Regions from separate parts of the Desulfosalsimonas propionicica genome, predicted to be linked through region 4. Evidence: riboswitches for the same ligand, from Rfam matches in the RefSeq annotation. Region 4 holds a riboswitch; each other region holds the start of a gene.

Region 1 (4,592 bases), on a different contig from region 4:
CATTTCCCCCGATTCTGACGGGGTTGGCCATGGGGCCGGCCGGGTGTGCTTTGCGAGTCGCATTGAGCGCGCAAGCGGTCAGCAGGGAGCATAGCACACCCGGCCGGCCCCATGCGAAACACATTGAAAAAAGACTAAAATCCACCAGCAACAGACCCGAAAAACCGCTCAACGGATTGACAGGCCGGAGCCAATTGTCATTGACATGGCCCCGCCCCCTCTTTATCCTTATCCATAATCTTCAGACACAGGATAGACCCATGAGCAGCCCATACCGACCGGCATACATGGAAACCCACAAAACCGGCAAACTGGCCGAAAAAACCCGCCGGGCACACGAAATCCTGAAAGACTGCACCCTTTGCCCAAGGCAGTGCCGCGTCAACCGGACAGCCGGTGAAGCCGGAATCTGCGGGATCGCTGAACAGATGATGGTTTCGGGCTGCCACCCCCACTTTGGCGAGGAAACCCCACTGGTGGGCCGTCACGGCTCGGGCACCATCTTTATGACCGGCTGCAGCCTGACCTGCTGCTTCTGCCAGAACTGGGAGATCAGCCATGAGTGCCGGGGCGAGCCGGTTACAGCGCAGCAGGCCGCCGACATGATGATGGAACTCCAGGCCCTGGGCTGCCACAACATCAATTTTGTCACCCCCACCCATGTGGTGCCGCAGATTTTGTTCGCCCTGGAAAAGGCTGTTGAAAAGGGCCTGCACATTCCCCTGGTCTACAACTGCGGGGGATATGAAACCCAGGAAACCTTACGCCTGCTCGAAGGGATTATTGACATCTACATGCCGGATTTGAAATTCATGGATCCCGACATTGCCAGCCGGGCCTGCGATGCCCCGGACTACCCGGAAACCGCCAAAGCCGCCCTGAAGGAAATGCACCGGCAGGTCGGCGATCTGACAATTGACCCCGGGGGCATTGCCTTGCGCGGCCTTCTGGTGCGCCACCTGGTGCTGCCGGAAAACCTGGCCGGCACCCGGGAGGCCATGGCCTTTATTGTAAAAGAAATCTCGCCGGACACCTATGTCAATGTCATGAGCCAGTACCGGCCCATGGGCCATGCCGCAAAAGTGCCGGAACTGGCCCGGCCGGTTGGGCCCGGGGAATACCGGGAGGCGGTAAACGCAGCCAGAGAGGAAGGAATCCACAGACTTGACCGACCGTAAAACCGATATTACAGGAAAACATCCCTATACGCCCCTGCCCCGGTCCTATAAAAACCAATTCAGCTTTTCCCTGGCCTGCCCCTCGTTTATCTACCCGGACCACATTCTGCCCAATGTCTCCATGCTGGCGCCGTTTGTGGACGAAATCGAGGTGCTCATTTTTGAAAGCGCACCTGCCAAACACCTGCCGCCTGAAAACGATATCCGGCAAATGGCCGCCCTGGCAAAAAATCAACAAATTTCCTACAACGTGCACCTGCCCACAGATGTCAACATCACAGATGCGGTCCCCGGCCGGCAGAAAAAAGCCATTGAACGCATCCTGGCGGCCGCAGACCGTGCCCGGCCCCTTGCGCCCGTGACCTGGACCCTGCATCTGCCTTTTGAAGAAAACAGCACAGATACGGGCACGGTGCAAAAATGGCAGAAACGGGCCATTGATGCATTGGAACGGCTGCTGGTCCAGAGCGGGATTGCCCCCCGGCACATCTCCATTGAAAACCTGGATTATCCGCCAGAATGGATGGAGCCAGTGGCAGAAGCCATGGATGTTTCCGTATGCCTGGATACCGGCCACCTGCTGGAATACAATTTTGACATCCTTGAAACCTTTGAACTTTTCCGCCCCAGGATCACGATCCTGCATTTATATGGCGACGTGGCCGCCGGCCGGGGCCATTTGGGCCTTCATCGCCTGGATGCCCGGCATGTTCCGGCTGTATCGCGAATTCTGGAGGGATTTTGCGGCACTGTGAGTCTGGAGGTATTTTCCTTCAATGATCTGAGCAAATCCCTTCCGGCCCTGGAGGGCCTTGTTTCCTGAGGGCCTTGCAGATATTGCTTGACTTTGCCGGCACCCCTTGGTTAAAAATTTTAAGACAATTGAACAGGGCGTTTTTTTGCAAACGGAACACGGTGCAAACCCGTGACGCTCCCGGCGCTGTGAACCGCTAAACGCCCGCGCGCATGCAGGGCCATGGCCCTGCGGTCGCTGCCGGTTTTCAGGCCGGCGGGAAGGCCCGCGCGGGATTTCAATCCGGCAAGTCAGAAGACGTGTAAAAAACGCGAATTTACGGAATCCGATGGCAAAGGGTTCCGGCAGGAAAACCCATGTTTTCCGGTCGGGACCCTTTTTTTGTTAAAAGCTTTTTACCGCGTCCGCTGTTTTTTCAGGAAGGAAGCCCTGCGGCCGGGCATGAAAACAACGCTTTTTAAGACTTGGATGTGTTGCTTTCGACCCCCTTGGTGAAACTTTGCACGCAGTCGGCCATGATGCCGGCCCGGGGGTGGTTTGCGAGTCGCATTGAGCGCGCAAGCGGTCAGCAGGGAGCAAACCGCCACCGGGTCGGCATCATGCGAAAATTACAGAACCAGGCACGAACAGCAACTTTTTTTGATGTTACCCGGCTGCGGTATTTTAACCCAACAGATACAGAAAAAAGGAGAGACACAATGAACCTTAACGAAGCCATTGAAAAAATCCGCCCCCCGGATGAACAATTTGAACAAAAGGCCGCGGCCCGGCTGTCTGATCAGGCCCGGCCCGGCGGCAGCCTGGGAATGCTGGAAGACGCGGCCCGGCGCCTGGCGGGCATGGCCCGAAGCCTGGATGTGCACTTGAAACGCAAGGTCATCGTTACCTGCGCGGGTGATCACGGCGTGGTGGCGGAAGGTGTAAGCCTTTTTCCCCAGGAAGTCACAGCCCAGATGGTTTACAACTTTGTGGACGGCGGGGCCTCAATCAACGTCCTGGCCCGGCACGCCGGCGCGGAAGTCCGGGCGGCGGACCTGGGCGTAAACCATGATTTTGAAAAAAATCTGCCGATTTTTCATGAAAAAATCCGAAAAGGGACGGATAATCTAAGACGTAAATCCGCCATGACCCGCCGGGAAGCTATTTTGTCAATTGAGGCCGGCATCCGCATTGCCGAACAGCTCCACACTGCACATTCGGTGGACCTGCTGGGCACCGGGGATATGGGCATCGGCAACACCACCCCCTCTTCTGCGGTGATTGCGGCATTTTCCGGCATTGACCCGAAAAAACTCGTGGGCCGGGGCACGGGTATTGATGACACCGCCCTGACAAACAAGATCGAGGTGATCCGCGGGGCCCTGGACCTGCACACCCCGGACCCGAAAGACCCCGTTGACGTGCTGGCCAAAGTGGGCGGATTTGAAATCGGCGGTCTGGCCGGGCTCGTCATTGGCGGGGCTGCCCTGGGATTTCCAGTGGTGTGCGACGGCCTGATTGCCACGGCCGGGGCCCTGATTGCCTGCGAACTGGCCCCGGGAGCCAAAAAATGGTTGTTTACAAGCCACCGCTCCGTGGAAATCGGCCACCAGTTCATGATTGACCGGCTGGGCATGGAGCCGCTGCTGGATCTCGGGCTCCGGCTCGGGGAAGGCACGGGTGCGGCTCTGGCCATGGAACTTCTGGATGCCGCAACCCGGGTGTTGGCCGAAATCCGGACATTTGAGGAAGTCAGCATCAGAAACGCCCAGAAACAGTAAATTTGATGAGCCTGTAAAAAGTCTTTTTTACAGGCTGTATTATGTAAAATCAGGAAGTTATTTTTTATCGCCTGACGGTTATATCTGTTTTAAGACTTCTTGCGACCCCATCAAATTTGATCAATATGATCAAATACAGCAAACCCTGAAAAAAATTTGTCAGGATTTGCGCATGTACCGGGGTCGGGGTGGGTTTGTTTGTCTGCGGATCGCTTTCGGCGATCGGCCCGCGGCCCTGGCTGGAATTTCAAAAACTCGGGCGCAGGCGCCCTCAGACAGTTTGAAATTCCGGGCGCCAGGCCCGCGGGCCGATCTTTGGCCGAAACCGCTCCAATGCAGCCAAACAAACCCACCCCGACCCCGCCACATGGCCAGCATTCTGGGAATAGGAACACTACTGCGTTTTTACCGAAAAACGCCCCTGAGTTCGAGAATGGCTCAGGTGTAGGTCAATCCGGAGGGCTTTTCCAATTTCCTTTGCAGAAAAATCGAGCTTGCAATGGCTCGCCAGGGAAGCCCGGAGGGCCGGGGGGGCGGGTTTTTGAAGCGACATTGAGCGTTTTTGCGGAAAAATTCAGCCACTGCCGGAGCCGGAAAATTTCAAACTGTTTGAGGCCGTAAGGCCGAGTTTTTGAAATTTCGGCGGAGGCATTGGCTGAATCCGCAAAAAGGCTCAGGAGCGAAAAAACCCGCCCCCACGCCCTCCGGACTTCCTTCCCCAAAACTTGCAAAATTCCGATGGCAGCGTCTGGATGTTTGGAACAGGCCGGGCGGGAACTTTTTTATCCATGGCCTTCATATCCATTGCAGTATATGCTATATTTCAGCCAATGTCCGCCTGGGCCGGCAAACAAGAGGAATTTTATGGCAGAAATGTTTGATTCGGCAAAAACCCGCATC
Region 2 (4,592 bases), on a different contig from region 4:
ATGTATATTTTTGCCGGGGCAAAAGCGGGTTCCGCTGAGTGTGAGCTCTACTGGCATCATCAACGAAGACGGGGCCTTTATCGGCAGCATGGTGATTTTACGGGATCTCACAGAAATCAAGGATCTGCAGCAGACTGTCCAGCGCAAGGAAAAACTGGCCGCAGTCGGGGAACTCGCCGCGGGCATCGCCCATGAAATCAGAAATCCGCTGAGTTCGGTCAAGGGCATGGCCACTTATTTCAAAGCCAGGTACGCACAGGACCCGGAAGCACGGGATGCCGCAGCCGTCATGGTCCAGGAAACCGACAGACTGAACCGGGTGATTTCAGAGCTGCTGGAATTTGCCCGCCCTTCGGAAATCAACGCCCGGCCCGCAGATATCAACCCGGTTCTGGACCACTCCCTTCACCTGGTTCGCCAGGAGGCTGCAGAGAAAAACATTGATATCCGGATTTCCAAAGGCCAGAACCTGCCCCATGCAGATATTGATTCAGACCGGTTTATCCAGTGCCTTCTCAACCTGTATTTAAACGCGATTCAATCCATGGAAAGCAGCGGCATCCTTAAGGTGACAAGCAGCCCCGGCACAGATGAAAACATTGTCATCCAGGTCCAAGACAACGGCCCGGGCATTGACCGGGCTGATCTGGCAAAGATATTTGATCCGTATTTCACCACCAAGGCCTCGGGCACCGGACTCGGGCTGGCCATTGTTCATAAAATAGTGGAAAGTCACAACGGGCGCATCACTGTTAAAAGCTCTCCTGAGGAAGGCACGGTTTTTACCATCACCCTGCCGGCTTCAGCCAATGCGGCAACAAAAGAGGCATGACAAATGGAAAACAAAAATCTTTCGGAAATTCTGGTGGTTGATGATGACCCGGGCCATCGCACCACCTTAAGGACCTTATTGAAAACCTGGGGCTACAACATCAGCGAAGCAGATGGCGGCCGGGCCGCGGTGGACCGGGTCAGGCAGCGCCCATTTGAGCTGATTCTGATGGATGTCCGCATGGCGAAGATGGGCGGCATTGATGCCCTAAAGGAGATCAAGGCCTACAATCCCGCCATCCCCATTGTCATCATGACGGCCTATTCATCGGTTCAATCCGCGGTGGAGGCCATGAAGGCCGGGGCTTATGATTACCTGACCAAGCCCCTGGACTTTGACGAACTGCAGTTAACCATTCAAAGGGCCCTTGAACACACGCGGCTCAAGCACGAAAACCAGGACCTGAAGGCGCGGCTTAAAAACCTTGCAGAAAGCCGGCAGATTGTTTCCGTCAGCACGCAGATGAAATCCCTGCTGGATATGGTGGTCACCATCGCGCCCTCTGAGGCCACGGTTTTGATCACCGGGGCAAGCGGCACCGGCAAGGAACTCATTGCCCGGGCGGTTCACGCCAACAGCAGCCGCAGCAGCGGGCCCATGGTTTCGGTCAACTGCGCGGCCCTGACAGAGTCGCTTCTGGAATCCGAGCTTTTCGGTCACGAAAAAGGCGCATTCACCGGGGCTGACAAGCGCAGAGAGGGACGGTTTGTCCGGGCGCACCAGGGCAGCCTGTTTCTCGACGAGGTCGGAGAAATGTCAATGGCCATGCAGGCCAAGCTGCTGCGGGTGCTCCAGGAGGGTGAAATCCAGCGCGTGGGCGGAGAAAACCCGGTTGCCGTGGACGTCCGGATTCTTGCGGCCACAAACAAGGACCTGGGGCAGATGGTGGCAGACGGCCAATTCCGGGAGGATCTGTTTTACCGGTTAAACGTGGTCAACCTCCACATTCCGCCCCTGGCCCAACGCACTGACGACATCGCCGCACTGGCACAGCATTTCATAAACCAGTATGCAGGGCGGAACCGCAAGCCCATCAAGGGCTTTACGCCCAGGGCCATGGATGATCTGCTCAAATACCCGTGGCCCGGAAACGTACGGGAACTGGAAAACGCGGTGGAACGCGCGGTCATCCTGTCGCCCGGCGAATACATCACGGAAAAAGACCTGCCCTTAAACATTTCGCAAAACAACGGCCGGGCGCAACCGCAAGCTGCCACGCAAGCCGGGGCTGCCGGGGCTGATGAAGGCGGCTCCCTTGACAAAATGGAACAATCCGCCATTGTCAGCGCCCTGGAACGGGCCGGGGGCAACAAAAGCGAGGCGGCCCGGCTGCTGGGCATCACCCGGAGAACCCTTTACAACAAGCTGGAAAAATACGGCCTCGGGTAAAGCCGGCAGCCGGGCCCTTTGCTTTGAGCCGGCGCCCGGCCCTGTTATGCGCCGCCGCCCTGTGCGGCGGTACTGCGCCCCGGCGCCTGCTTGTCTCCGCCAATGTCTTGTGCAAACAAGGCCATGCCCTTTTTCATGGCGCAAAAATCACCGCACATAGTGCAGGTCTCTGCCTTTTCCGGGGCCCGGGAGTCCCTGATCCGCCTTGCCTCCTCCGGAAACATCAAAAGACTTTCCAGGTCCTGCCACTGCATGTCGCGCCTGGCCAAAGCCGCCATTTTCTCGGTCTCCCGCCGCTCCGGATATTTGGAGATATCGCCGATGCGGGCGGCCAGGCGCGTGGCACGCACCCCCTGGCGGACATCTTCGGCATTGGGCAGGGCCAGGTGCTCGGCCGGGGTGATGTAGCAGATCAGATCCGCCCCGTAGCGTGCAGAACTGGCCGCACCGACGGCGGCGGTGATGTGGTCTAAGCCCGCACCGGTATCGGCCGGAATCGGGCCGAGCACGTAATACGGGGCATTGCCTGACATTCGCTTTTCAAGCATGATGTTGCCCTGGATTTCATCCATGGGCACATGACCCGGCCCTTCCACCATCATCTGGCAGCCCGCGTCGCGGCCAATTTCGGCAAGCTCGCAGTTGATAACCATCTCGGCCACCTGGGCCCGGTCGTGGCTGTCATGGATGGCCCCGGCCCGGATGCCATTTCCAAGGGAGAGCACGGCGTCATATTTTTTCATGATCCCGCATACCCGGTCAAACTGCTCGTATAAGGGATTTTCCCTGCCGGTTTTCTCCATCCAGGCCACCATAAACGTGCCCCCCTTGGAGGCCAGGCCGCCGTAACGGAATTTCTGCCGGCGCAGCCGCTCGATGGTGTAACGGTTGACCCCGCAGTGGATGGCCATGAAACTCAGGCCGTCTGCAAGCTGTTTTTCAATAAGATCAAACAGATACTCGGGATCCATACGGGTGGGATCACCGGTTTTCCGGATGGTGTCGTGAAACGCCTGATACAGGGGCACGTTTCCCACCGGCAGGCTCGTGCTGTGGATGACCGCCCGGCGCACGGCGTCAAGATCGCCTGCGGCAGACAGTTCCATGAGGGTGTCTGCGCCTTCTGCTTCGGCCACCCGGGTTTTTTCCACCTCCAGGGCGATATCGCAGATATCCGAGGATGTGCCGATGGAAGCATTGACCTTGGTGCGAAGGCCGGTGCCGATACCCACCACCTTCTGGCCGGACCGGCCGGGGTTGTTGGGAATCACGATCCGGCCGGCTGCCACCTGACGAACAATCTGCTCCACGGCCATGTTTTCGTCTTCGGCCACCCGCTGCATCAGCGGAGTGACCCGGTTTTGCCGGGCGAGTTCAAGCTGGGTTTCCATGTTTGCCTCCTTTTTAATCCATTTTGATGAGTTCGGAGAAAGTCGGTTCTGCCGATTTTCCGATTCAAACAAAAACCCCGGCCAAATAAAAAAAGGGCTCCGACCGGAGATTTTCCTCCCGTCGAAACCCTTTGCCATCGGATTCCGATATCGCCTGTTGCAGGCACGTCTTCTGGCTTGCCGGATTTCACCCGCCCTCTGCCTTCCCGCAGGGGATTTAAGCCTGCAGTGGCCGCATCATTGATGCGAAAAGACGGTATTTCCGGTTACAGCGCCGGGTGCGCCGCGGATTTGCACCGCGTTCCGTTTGCCTGAACCGCAACATTTGCTGCTTCTGATTTTTGAAACACCTTTATCCCTTTTTGCCGCCGGTGTCAAGCCGGGTAAAAAGAGACAGAATAAGGATGTGTAAAAAACCTCCCCGGCTATCAAAAGCCAGAGAGGTTTTATTTCAAACTATTCCCGCTCTTCGATTTCCTCCCAGATCTTTTTCATGGTGTGTTGAACTATGCGTTTCCGGTCGCGGTAACTGGTGTGGAGCAGGTCATGTGACTTGTGGGAATACGGTTTGCCCAAAAAATCGTCATATAGTTTAATGATAAGCGGGTTGTTGTGGGACTGACGTACTGGTGCTTCACGATCTATATTATAGAGTGCTGCCTGGCGTGCCTGCCAGGAACTCTGGTATGCGTGTTTGCTCCGGGGTTGTCCCCCGCCGCCCATACAGCCGCCCGGACAGGCCATGACCTCCACGAAATGGTAGTCTGCCTCTCCGTTTTGAACAGCCTCCACCACCTGCCTGGCCCCCTTGAGGCTGTGGGCCACGGCAACCCGCACCGTAGGATTGCCTTCGCCCATATCAATGGTGGCCTCGCGAACGTGTTCAAGTCCCCGGACCGCCTCCATCTCGATGGGTCCCAGCTCAAGGCCGGTTATCTTCTTGTGGACCGTTCGCAGGGCAGCCTCCATTACACCGCCGG
Region 3 (4,592 bases), 100 kb from region 4:
AGGAGCCCACGGGTGCGGCCAGGGCCGAGGATACGATCAAAGGGATGGACAGGGAAAAATCCACCATTTTTTTGCGTGCGTAGGCATAGGCCGCTGATCCGGCCGCCACCAGGTTTAAAAACAGGGAGGCGGAAGCCGCAGCGCTTTTTGTAAATCCCAAAATCACAAAAAGCGGGGAAAATATCAGTCCGCCTCCCAGCCCCACCATGGTGAGCAGAAACGAGATGAAAAATATGGCCCCAAACAGGGCAACAGAGATGTTCATGGCAGCAGCGCCTAAAGCTTATTTTTCATTTTTTTCCTGCTTCGGGGAATTGCACGTGCAGGCGTGGTTCTCAACGTCTCCGTGGCAGATGCGAATCTGTTCGTTCGTGCATTTTTCGGGTGCGTTTTTTAAGAGTTCTGGGTTTTGGCAGCAATTGTTGTCTTGACTCATGACTGACCTCCTTTGTCTGAATTTGAATTTTTTAATGACCCGGCGATGATAAAGGGTTTGGCCGGGCTTGGGTCCAGCAGATGGTTTGCGGTTTTATGCCATTTGGCCAATGTTTCTTCATTGACCCGGTAGTGGACGAAATAACCGCGTTTTTCGCCGATCACGATGTCTGCGTCCCGCAGTATCCGCAAATGCTGGGACACGGCCGCTGGCGAGATGTTCAGTGATTTGGCCATTGCATTGACACACAGGGTGCGGGTTTTGAGCAGATCGATCATCCGCACGCGCGTGTCCACAGACAAAACCTTGAATATCCGCGCAGCATTTTCCGCAGTTGGCATCCATCCTCCATTTGATTAAGCAATTACGCAGATACTATTATGCAGGCGCGTGCCTGTCAATGGGAAAAATTTTATGCATAGTTGAGGCGGTATTGATATATGGTGAATCCCGGCTATGCGGAATCCATGTTTGCCTAAATCAGCTGCGCCTGAAATGCGGCGGCCAGGCCCAGGAAAATCAGAAATCCCATCACGTCGGTCACAGTAGTCAGGATGATGCTGGAGCACTGTGCCGGATCAAGTCCCAGCTTTTTCATCAGCACTGGGATTGCAGCACCGGACAGCCCGGCAAGCACCAGGTTGAAAAACATCCCCAGGCCGATGACCAGGCCCAGGAAAGGGTTGCCGTTCCAGACCCAGGCCACCATTGCCGTGACCAGGCCGATAACCACGCCGCTTGCCGCACATAGTGCCCCTTCCTTCAGGATCAGCTTTGAAACCTTGTTGCCCGGAATCTCGCGCATGACCAATCCCCGCATCACCACAGCCAGGGACTGGGCGCCGGCGTTGCCGCCCTGACCGGCCACCACAGGAAGAAAAACCGCCAGGATGGTGAGCCTGGCGATCAGGCCCTCAAACATGGCCACCACGGCGGCCGCCAGAAAGGCCGTGGCCAGGTTTACGTGCAGCCAGGGCAGACGTTTTTTCAGAGAAAAAAGAATTGGTGAAAAGGGCCGTTCATCGGCTCCGGCGCCAAACATCCGCTGGAAGTCCTCTGTGGCCTCGTCCTGAATGCCATGGATCAGCTGTTCGGCCTTGATGATGCCCAGCATATGGTTTTCGCTGTCAACAATCGGGGCTGCAAAATATCTTCTTTTGGACAGCTCGTTGCCCGCCTGTTCCCTGTCAACAAAGGCATGGATCGAAAATACGTTTGTCCGCATCATCGATTCCAGGGGCTGTTCGGGAGAAGCCAGCATCAGATCCCGCATGTTCATTACGCCAACGAGGCGTTCTTCTTCATCCACGACATAGCCATAAGAAGCGGGCAGCCGTTTTCTGGCAAGAGAGCGGATCTTTTCGACGGCCTCCCGGGCGGTAACCTCCTTGTGAAAGGAAAGGAAATCCGTGGTCATGAGCCGTCCGACGCTGTCCTCGGGATAGGTGAGAAGTTCCTGGATCTGTTTTTTGAGCTTTCCGGGTATATGTTCGAGCAGGCGCTCCCGGGCCTCATTGGGTAGATGCATGAAAATGGTTGCAGCCAGCTGGGGATCCAGAGACGATGCAATTTCCCGGAATATAGCCGGTTCTGCGTCTTTTAGCAGCGCTGCCGTGTACCCGACCTGCAGATGGCGAACGGCACGCACGGCCAGCGGCGCCGGCAGCGCACCCAGAACTTCAACCGCCTCTTCTTCGGTCATTCTCGCCAGGCTGCGCGCAGCGGCAGCCGTATCGTGCTCAAAGAATTTTTCTACCAGCGGAAGCAAAGAAGATTCCTGTTCCATGGGCACTCCTCACCTGGTCATTTAACAGGTAACGCGCATTGCGTAGTTGTAAATTCCTGTAAATATTCCGCATTCAAAAAGGAAATCATTTGATCCCGTTTACTTTGTTTTCAGTCCCCGGCTTTATTTGACAGTTTCGTAAAGAATAAGTTTTTCGATGGCGCCATCTTATTTCAATTGTGTGATCGTTACTCTCCTTGTAAACCAAAGGAGGACAAAAATGCAAGGTGATCACAAGCACAGCCGCGTTGGCATCTGTTCGTGACGCCGGGCGCGCAGTTCGGAAACGACCGCTTGTGGGCCGGAAAGGGCAAAGGGAAACGATTCCCCTTGACAATGCGTTTTTTGTATTATTATAAACATATACTTAAAATTTGATCTGTCCGGGTGCTTTTAACAAAGCCGAACAGGGAACCCCGTGTGAATCGGGGACGGGCCCGCCGCTGTAAACGGGGACGAAAGCTGCACAATGCCACTGGTCAATAAGATCGGGAAGGCGCAGCCGGTAGATTGATCCGTGAGCCAGAAGACCTGCCTGAACAGATGCAAGGGGTTTGACTGTGCTGGCAAGGTTGTGCCCCGGAATCAATCTGCGGATAAAAAAGGGAAATCCCGGATCGTTTAAGCGATCCGGGATTTTTTATTTGGCTGTTGCGCCCTGAAGAGATTTGTCTTGACAGCAACGGGAACTTTTGACTATGCCTATTTCTTTAAAACAATCGGAAATCAGAAGCATTTCCATAAAGCGTTTTTTAAAAACAGCATCATTTGTGCAGGCCCGGGGCGTGTACAAATGCAGAAAAGTACACAAAAGCCACGAAGGCTGACACAGGAGAAAAGACCTGTATCTGTCCTCGTGGCTTTTTTTTGTGTCGCAGGAATGCGGCGCATCGCAGATATTGGGCTTTTCACTTTTCCATCATATTTGAAAATATAAAATGACGGGATCAGGAGCTTGATCATGAAATTGAAATTTACGGCGATACTGGCTGGCGTTTTCCTGGCCTTGTTTCTTGCCGGCACCTGCCCCGCGCAAACCGCGGAAGGCGGCGATACCGGCGAAAAGGTGCGCAGCAACGTCTTCGAGTCAGTGCAGACCCGCAAACAGACCCAGAAAGAACGCGAACAGTGGCAGGAAGAAAAACAGGAACTGACCGCTGCTTATGACCGGCTTCAGGACAAAAAAACACGGCTGGAAAAAGAGCGGGCGCTTTTGGAGAAAAAAAAGGCTGCTGCTGAGAAGCGGATTGCCGGTAAGGAAAAAAAGCTCGCAGATATAGAGCAGATCACCGAAGACATCGAACCCTTTATCTTGCAGACCGCAGACAGGCTCGAAGAGGTGGTTGAAAACGATTTGCCCTTTCTTGCAGCGGAGCGGGAAAAAAGACTGGACCGGATCGGGGAATTGATGGCAGATCCCGGCAAATCAGTGAGCGAAAAATACCGCAGGGTCATGGAAGCCCTGTTGGTGGAGGCTGAATACGGAAACACCATTGAGGCCTATCAAAAAAGCATTGAGGTGGACGGCCGCAGCCTCAGGGCAAATATTTTTCGCCTGGGAAGAATCAGCCTGTTTTACCAGACCATGGACCAGGAGGAATGCGGCTGGTTCAATGCGGCGGAAAACCGATGGGAAAAGCTGCCTGCGACACACAACAGCAATATTGCCGCAGCCATTGACATCGCCGCCCAACGGCAGCCGGCCGAACTGCTCACTCTGCCGCTGGGAAGGATGGTGGTAAAATGAAAAAAAAGATTCTGACTGTATTTACTGCCGCCTGTGTCTTTTTTTCCTGCGCCCCTGTTTTTGCCCAGCAGGACATGCGCGAGCTGCAGATAAAGGCCCGCATGCAGAGACAGAAGCTTGAAAATCAGGCAAAACAGGAAAAAAGGGCCGCTGAACAAGAAGCCGGGCAAACCCGGCAGGAAATCACGAAAAACAGAAAGAGCCTCAAACAGGCCATTGCCGGTTTGGAGAAAGAAACCCAACAACAGGAGGAAAACATCGCCTCCCTGGAAAAAGACATGGAAGCATTTTCCGCCAGGGAAAAGGAACTTGACAGCGAGCTGGCTGAAACAGACAGGATTGTAAGTGAACTGGCGGGAACAATAAAGGCCAATGCAGACGATATCACTGGTCTTGCAGAAGGCAGCCTCCAAAACCCCCTGGCGCCCGGGGCGCGGGCACTTCTTGAAAGCATCGCAGAAAAGCGCAAATTTCCGGGCATGGAAGATATCCGGATGATGGCAGAAGTCCTTTACAAACAGGTCCGGCTGTCCGGAAACGTCCGGGTTAAAGGCGGCACCATTATTGACCGCTCAGGAGAGGAATCCAGGGCCGGGATACTGCTCATAGGCAATTTTACAGCA
Region 4 (4,592 bases):
ATTCCGGATCCCAGACACGATCCGGAATATCCATGATTTATCTGTCTGCAGAATCCGCCGGGTCCACATGTTCGGACCAAAATCGTCCGTAGCCGTCAATGCGACCCTTTTCAAGCTCTCCGTTATAGACGCGGGCAATGCGTTTTCCCACGTTTCGGCATTTTTGCCTGACGTTCGGATTCTTGGCGCCGTCCATGGAAAAATACCAGGTCTCTCCGTCCGCGAAGATCGTATAGCCGGATCCCTGATAGCATTGCTTGTCATCAAGGTAGAGGGAAGCCAGATAAAAGATTTTTTCCGTTCTCACCAGAAAGGCTTCAGTGCCGTTCAAATTTGCCTTGGGAACCGGGTTTCCGCCTTTGCGGTTTAAATCGATAATTTTGGCCTTACCGAAGGCCGCAGGGCTTGGGCCATAATCATGCATGTCAACCTCTTGCTGCCGCTGTCTGGCAGCGGCAGTTTTTTTGAGTAATGCGGCGGGGTCGGAAGCTATTGCTTTTCAGCCACGTGAATGAAAAAGTCTGTCTGTTTGATGCCGTAATCCTTTTGAAAATCCCCGTATGTTGTGATTTTCTGGAAGCCCGCACCGCGGAGCAGACCGCAGCAATAGTCTTTGCGCAGGGGATACATATTGAGCTTGTAGCTCGACTGGTCCGGAAAACAATATTCAAATATGACCAGGTCATCGCTGATATGGACCGGTTCGGCTTTTACCCGGTCGCCTGCATAATAATATTTGTGCTTGGAACTGTATCCGGTTTCCAGCATATTATCGTAATTGCGCTGATCGATGATCAGGATTCCGTCGGATTTCAATACAGCGTAGAACTCGGCCAGTGCTTTTCTGCGATCCGGTTCGGCAAAAAGGTGAGTAAAAGAATTGCCCAGACATATCACTGCATCGTATCGCTCTTTGATATCACGGGTCAGCCAGCGCCAGTCCGCCTGGATAGTGCGGAGCACCAAATTCCGTTTCCTCCCGTTTTCCCAGGCCTTGTGGAGCATTTCCGTGCTTCCGTCCGCGCTGTGAACTTCAAAACCGGCGCTCATCAGCGTGACCGAGTGGTAGCCCGTTCCTGTGGCCAGGTCGAGGATTTTGTTCTTTCCCTTGTTTTTCAAGAGGTTGATAAAGAAGGCACCTTCACCTTCGGCCCGACCTTCCCAGTCAATCAGTTCATCCCACTTGTCCACAAAATCTTTCTGGTATTGGGCTTTGTAATGATCGGTATTCTTGATTTTTTCCATGCCGTCATTGTTGTTTTTGTCCCTTTCCATAAAACGCCTCCTTTTTTTTAAAAAGTTCTTTTAAAAACAACTTTGATGGTGCCGTAAAAAGTGCAATATCTGCGTTACGCGCAATTTCTCAGAATTTCACGTACGGCTAAGTACGCTGCATTCTTCGAAATTGCGCAAGCCTTGATCTTGAACTTTTTATGGCACCATCTGAAATCAGACTTTTTACGGTGCCATCAATTTTTCAGAATTTCACGTACGGATAAATGCTCTGTATTATTCGAAATTGTCCAAATTCCGGATCCGAAAGCAATCCGCGCTCTTTGTTTTAACCGGGTTGCCAAATAAAAAAAGCCCTCCGGACACAAATAATAGTGTCCGGAGGGCTGCACCCAGTTTTCTTGGCCCTCCAATATTTCGAATGGAACAATTTGTCCATTCGGAGCTGTCCATCAGGCTCGGCATCTGTAGCTCCGCAGAAACACCGATATATGGGTCAAGGCAGGTCTTCTGGCTTCCCCGCCTTTTCAGCGGCCTTCCCATGGGGTTTAAACCCTACAGTGGCTCACAAAGGCTGAAAAGGTCTCCGTTATCATGAAACGGATCGGGGTTACAGCGGCGGGACCGCTCCCGGCTTTCACGGGATTCCCTATTAAGCAAACTGCACCCTAACACTTTTATTCATATTGGCTGCACAGCAGACTGTCAAGGGAAAGTTCGGCCAAATAAACCAAATCAGTTCCGGCAGAGTTGCTTACCGTGGCGTACTTGGAAGCCTTCGTCCGGGTAAAAGTCTTCTGCCAGGGCAATGCTGTTGAAATTCTTGCGCACCCATTTGTGAAGGGCGTTGGCAAAGGCGGGATTATGAAAGCGGATCACTTCGCCCAGGCAGTTCAGGTCCTGTTGTATGCGCCAGTATAGATACATAAAAACACCCCCTCAAATTTGTTGTTTAATAAAAATTTTGTTTTTCCAATTAGATATGGGTCAACCCGGTTTCGCCCGGATGGGTGCTGAGGTCGCGCAGGTAGGTAAACTCGTCGAGCACCACCAGATGATACTTGCCGGTTCGTGGCCGGCAAAACGCTGTTTCACTCGGGTATGGATGTGTCCGTAGATTTGGCGCGCGCGGGTCGTGCTGCCGAATGTGGCAATAACAATGGGATGTTTCATGGCTGGCTCCTATAACGCAACATTGAAACCGGCATAAGCCCGCAATCCGTCATTCGGGTAGCCGTGATGAATTTCAAAATCATTGTCAAACAGGTTGCGCACCTGGACGAACAGCTCAAACGGGTGGCCGCCCCACTTGAGGGGCTGGGCGATTTTTGCGTCCACGCTTAAATAGCCGGCCATCCTCTTTTCCCTGCTGTTTTCAAGATCGCTGAACCGCTCGCTTACGGCCTCCATGTCAATCTCCAGGCGCGTGTCCGTCTTTTTCAGAGTCTGTTTAACGGTGGCCGTGAATTTCTGGGCCGGTGTGTAGGTGAGCTCCTCGCCATTGGCCTCGTTTTCGCTCTCCTGGCGGATATAGTTGAAATTCATCTCGGTTTGCTCAAACGGCTGCCACTTGACATTGATTTCAACACCACAGCGCCAGGCATCGGCGATGTTGACAGGCCGCTTGATGGTATCCGCGAATTCCTGGTAGGCGATCAGGTCCTTCACATCCTCGCGAAACAGGGTGACAGAGATTCCACCGGTCTCGCCCGCCTTTTGTATAAATCCCAGGCTGCTGCTGATCACCCTTTCCTCGTCAAGATCGGGGTTGCCCCGGACCTGGTCGATAGAGCCGTGGCTGGGCTGGTAGAGCTGGCCGAAGGTGGGAATGTTGACCGTGTAGCCCACCCCGGCTTTGATGATCCGGCCGGCGCCGGGTTTAAAAGAAATCCCCAGATTGCCGCCAGGCGCCGGGTCGAAATCCGATGCCCAATCCCCTCTTGCGCCGGCACTTACGGAGAAGGCCCCTAGCCGGCGGTCGAACTGGCCGTGAAGGCCGATCTGCCGGCGATCATGATCGCCGCTCAAGGTATGATCCACGGTTTCATGTCTGGCAGAGGCGCCGGTCCGCACGGACCACAAGCCCGTATCCTCACACCAGTCGGTCTCGCCTTTCACGCCTATCCCCAGGGTCTCCAGGGTGGATTCCAGTCCGGTCTGGGAGCGGTCTTCCAGCCGCACCCCGTCGGCAAACAGCTTGGCTTTGTAGCTTCCGGTATCGCCTGTCATGCCCTGGGCGCGAAAGTCCGCGGATGCTTTTTGAAAGGTCTGCTCGGCATCCGGAGTGGGATTGTAATCCCGGCCCGGATTTCCGTGGGCGCTGTAGTAGTATCGGCCGTTTATGTCATAGGCCCGGGCGTCGGGGGTCTGCATTTCCCATTGGGCGCTGATGTTGGCACTGTCGCGATCGTTGTTTCCGCGCTTGCCGTCCGTGTGCTTGCCGGTTGCGGACAGCTGCAGCCGCTGGTTGTCAGAGCTCATGGATTTTGAAGCCGTGGCTTCCGCTGTGCCATAGGAGCCGCCCAAAACCCGGAAGCGGGCCGAGGGCCGGGTTTTGCCGTCTGCTTTGCCGTCAGGGGCCAACACAATATTAATGGCGCCCGACGATGCGCCGACACCCAGCCATACGGGTACAGGCGGCTTATAGACTTCGATGCGCTCGATCATGGAAACCGGGATGTCCCCGATAACCGCGCTGCCGTACTGGCTGCCGCCCGCAGGGCGCCCGTTGACCAAAATCAGAATGCGTCCGGTGCCGCCGGAGCCGCGGATACTGATGCGCGCGCCCAGGCCTGTGCCGCTGGGCTCCACCGATACGCCGGGCATGGCGTCTACGGCTGTGTCCGTGTCCAGGAAATTACGCTCCCGAATTTCATCGCGTCCCATAACTTCCACCTGCTGCGGATTGTCTTGGATAAAGCTTTCCAGCCGTTTGGCGGTTACCGTTACCTCCTCCAGCCGGTGGGCACTCTGGCCTGAATGGCCGGAGTGATCGTGATCGTGAGCCAGGGCAGGGGACGTGCCCGGAGCTGTCAACAAAACCAAAAAACATAAAAAAGCTGTCTGGAACAATCGATGAATCACGTTTTTCTCCGTTCAGGCGGGTTTTCGGTTGAAGTTTTCCAAAGCGCCCGATACAGGTCGCAGACCAGTGTCTGACGCGCTCCCCGGTTATAATGGAGCCGGCCGGGGCAGTCGCCCGGACATCGATCCCGTATCTCACAGCGTTCACAGTCCGCCTGTTCGGGCCTGGACATACCCAGTCGCTGCAGGGCACCGGGTTCCGGATGCCAGACGGTGCCTGCGGCAAAAGAATCATCCGCCAGAGTTTGTCCGCAGGGAAACAGCCGGCCGTCCGG

Evidence for each region. A riboswitch is a leader RNA that binds a small molecule or an ion and turns the genes downstream of it on or off. The one in region 4 is predicted to bind cobalamin.
Region 1: another riboswitch for cobalamin. It lies ahead of cobT (nicotinate-nucleotide--dimethylbenzimidazole phosphoribosyltransferase); the one in region 4 lies ahead of HNR65_RS12015 (glycine/sarcosine N-methyltransferase).
Region 2: another riboswitch for cobalamin. It lies ahead of thiC (phosphomethylpyrimidine synthase ThiC); the one in region 4 lies ahead of HNR65_RS12015 (glycine/sarcosine N-methyltransferase).
Region 3: another riboswitch for cobalamin. It lies ahead of HNR65_RS12460 (hypothetical protein); the one in region 4 lies ahead of HNR65_RS12015 (glycine/sarcosine N-methyltransferase).

Annotation. Positions count from the first base shown of each region.
Region 1 covers NZ_JACDUS010000001.1:491,146-495,737, reverse strand. The annotation lists gene HNR65_RS02155 (radical SAM protein) at 261-1,178, shown strand; gene cbiR (cobamide remodeling phosphodiesterase CbiR) at 1,165-2,001, shown strand; cobalamin riboswitch at 2,042-2,247, shown strand; gene cobT (nicotinate-nucleotide--dimethylbenzimidazole phosphoribosyltransferase) at 2,631-3,692, shown strand; gene HNR65_RS02140 (sugar phosphate isomerase/epimerase family protein) at 4,557-4,592, shown strand, end outside.
Region 2 covers NZ_JACDUS010000008.1:45,583-50,174, reverse strand. The annotation lists gene HNR65_RS12825 (ATP-binding protein) at 1-832, shown strand, start outside; gene HNR65_RS12820 (sigma-54-dependent transcriptional regulator) at 836-2,221, shown strand; gene thiC (phosphomethylpyrimidine synthase ThiC) at 2,266-3,612, opposite strand; cobalamin riboswitch at 3,758-3,942, opposite strand; gene HNR65_RS12810 (2Fe-2S iron-sulfur cluster binding domain-containing protein) at 4,069-4,592, opposite strand, start outside.
Region 3 covers NZ_JACDUS010000007.1:120,922-125,513, forward strand. The annotation lists gene HNR65_RS12440 (sulfite exporter TauE/SafE family protein) at 1-265, opposite strand, end outside; gene HNR65_RS12445 (hypothetical protein) at 284-436, opposite strand; gene HNR65_RS12450 (ArsR/SmtB family transcription factor) at 433-777, opposite strand; gene mgtE (magnesium transporter) at 912-2,222, opposite strand; cobalamin riboswitch at 2,591-2,775, shown strand; gene HNR65_RS12460 (hypothetical protein) at 2,896-3,159, shown strand; gene HNR65_RS12465 (DUF3450 domain-containing protein) at 3,184-3,969, shown strand; gene HNR65_RS12470 (MotA/TolQ/ExbB proton channel family protein) at 3,966-4,592, shown strand, end outside.
Region 4 covers NZ_JACDUS010000007.1:17,584-22,175, forward strand. The annotation lists gene HNR65_RS12010 (hypothetical protein) at 38-424, opposite strand; gene HNR65_RS12015 (glycine/sarcosine N-methyltransferase) at 490-1,275, opposite strand; cobalamin riboswitch at 1,717-1,919, opposite strand; gene HNR65_RS12020 (hypothetical protein) at 1,969-2,160, opposite strand; gene HNR65_RS12025 (TonB-dependent receptor plug domain-containing protein) at 2,416-4,317, opposite strand; gene HNR65_RS12030 (radical SAM/SPASM domain-containing protein) at 4,314-4,592, opposite strand, start outside.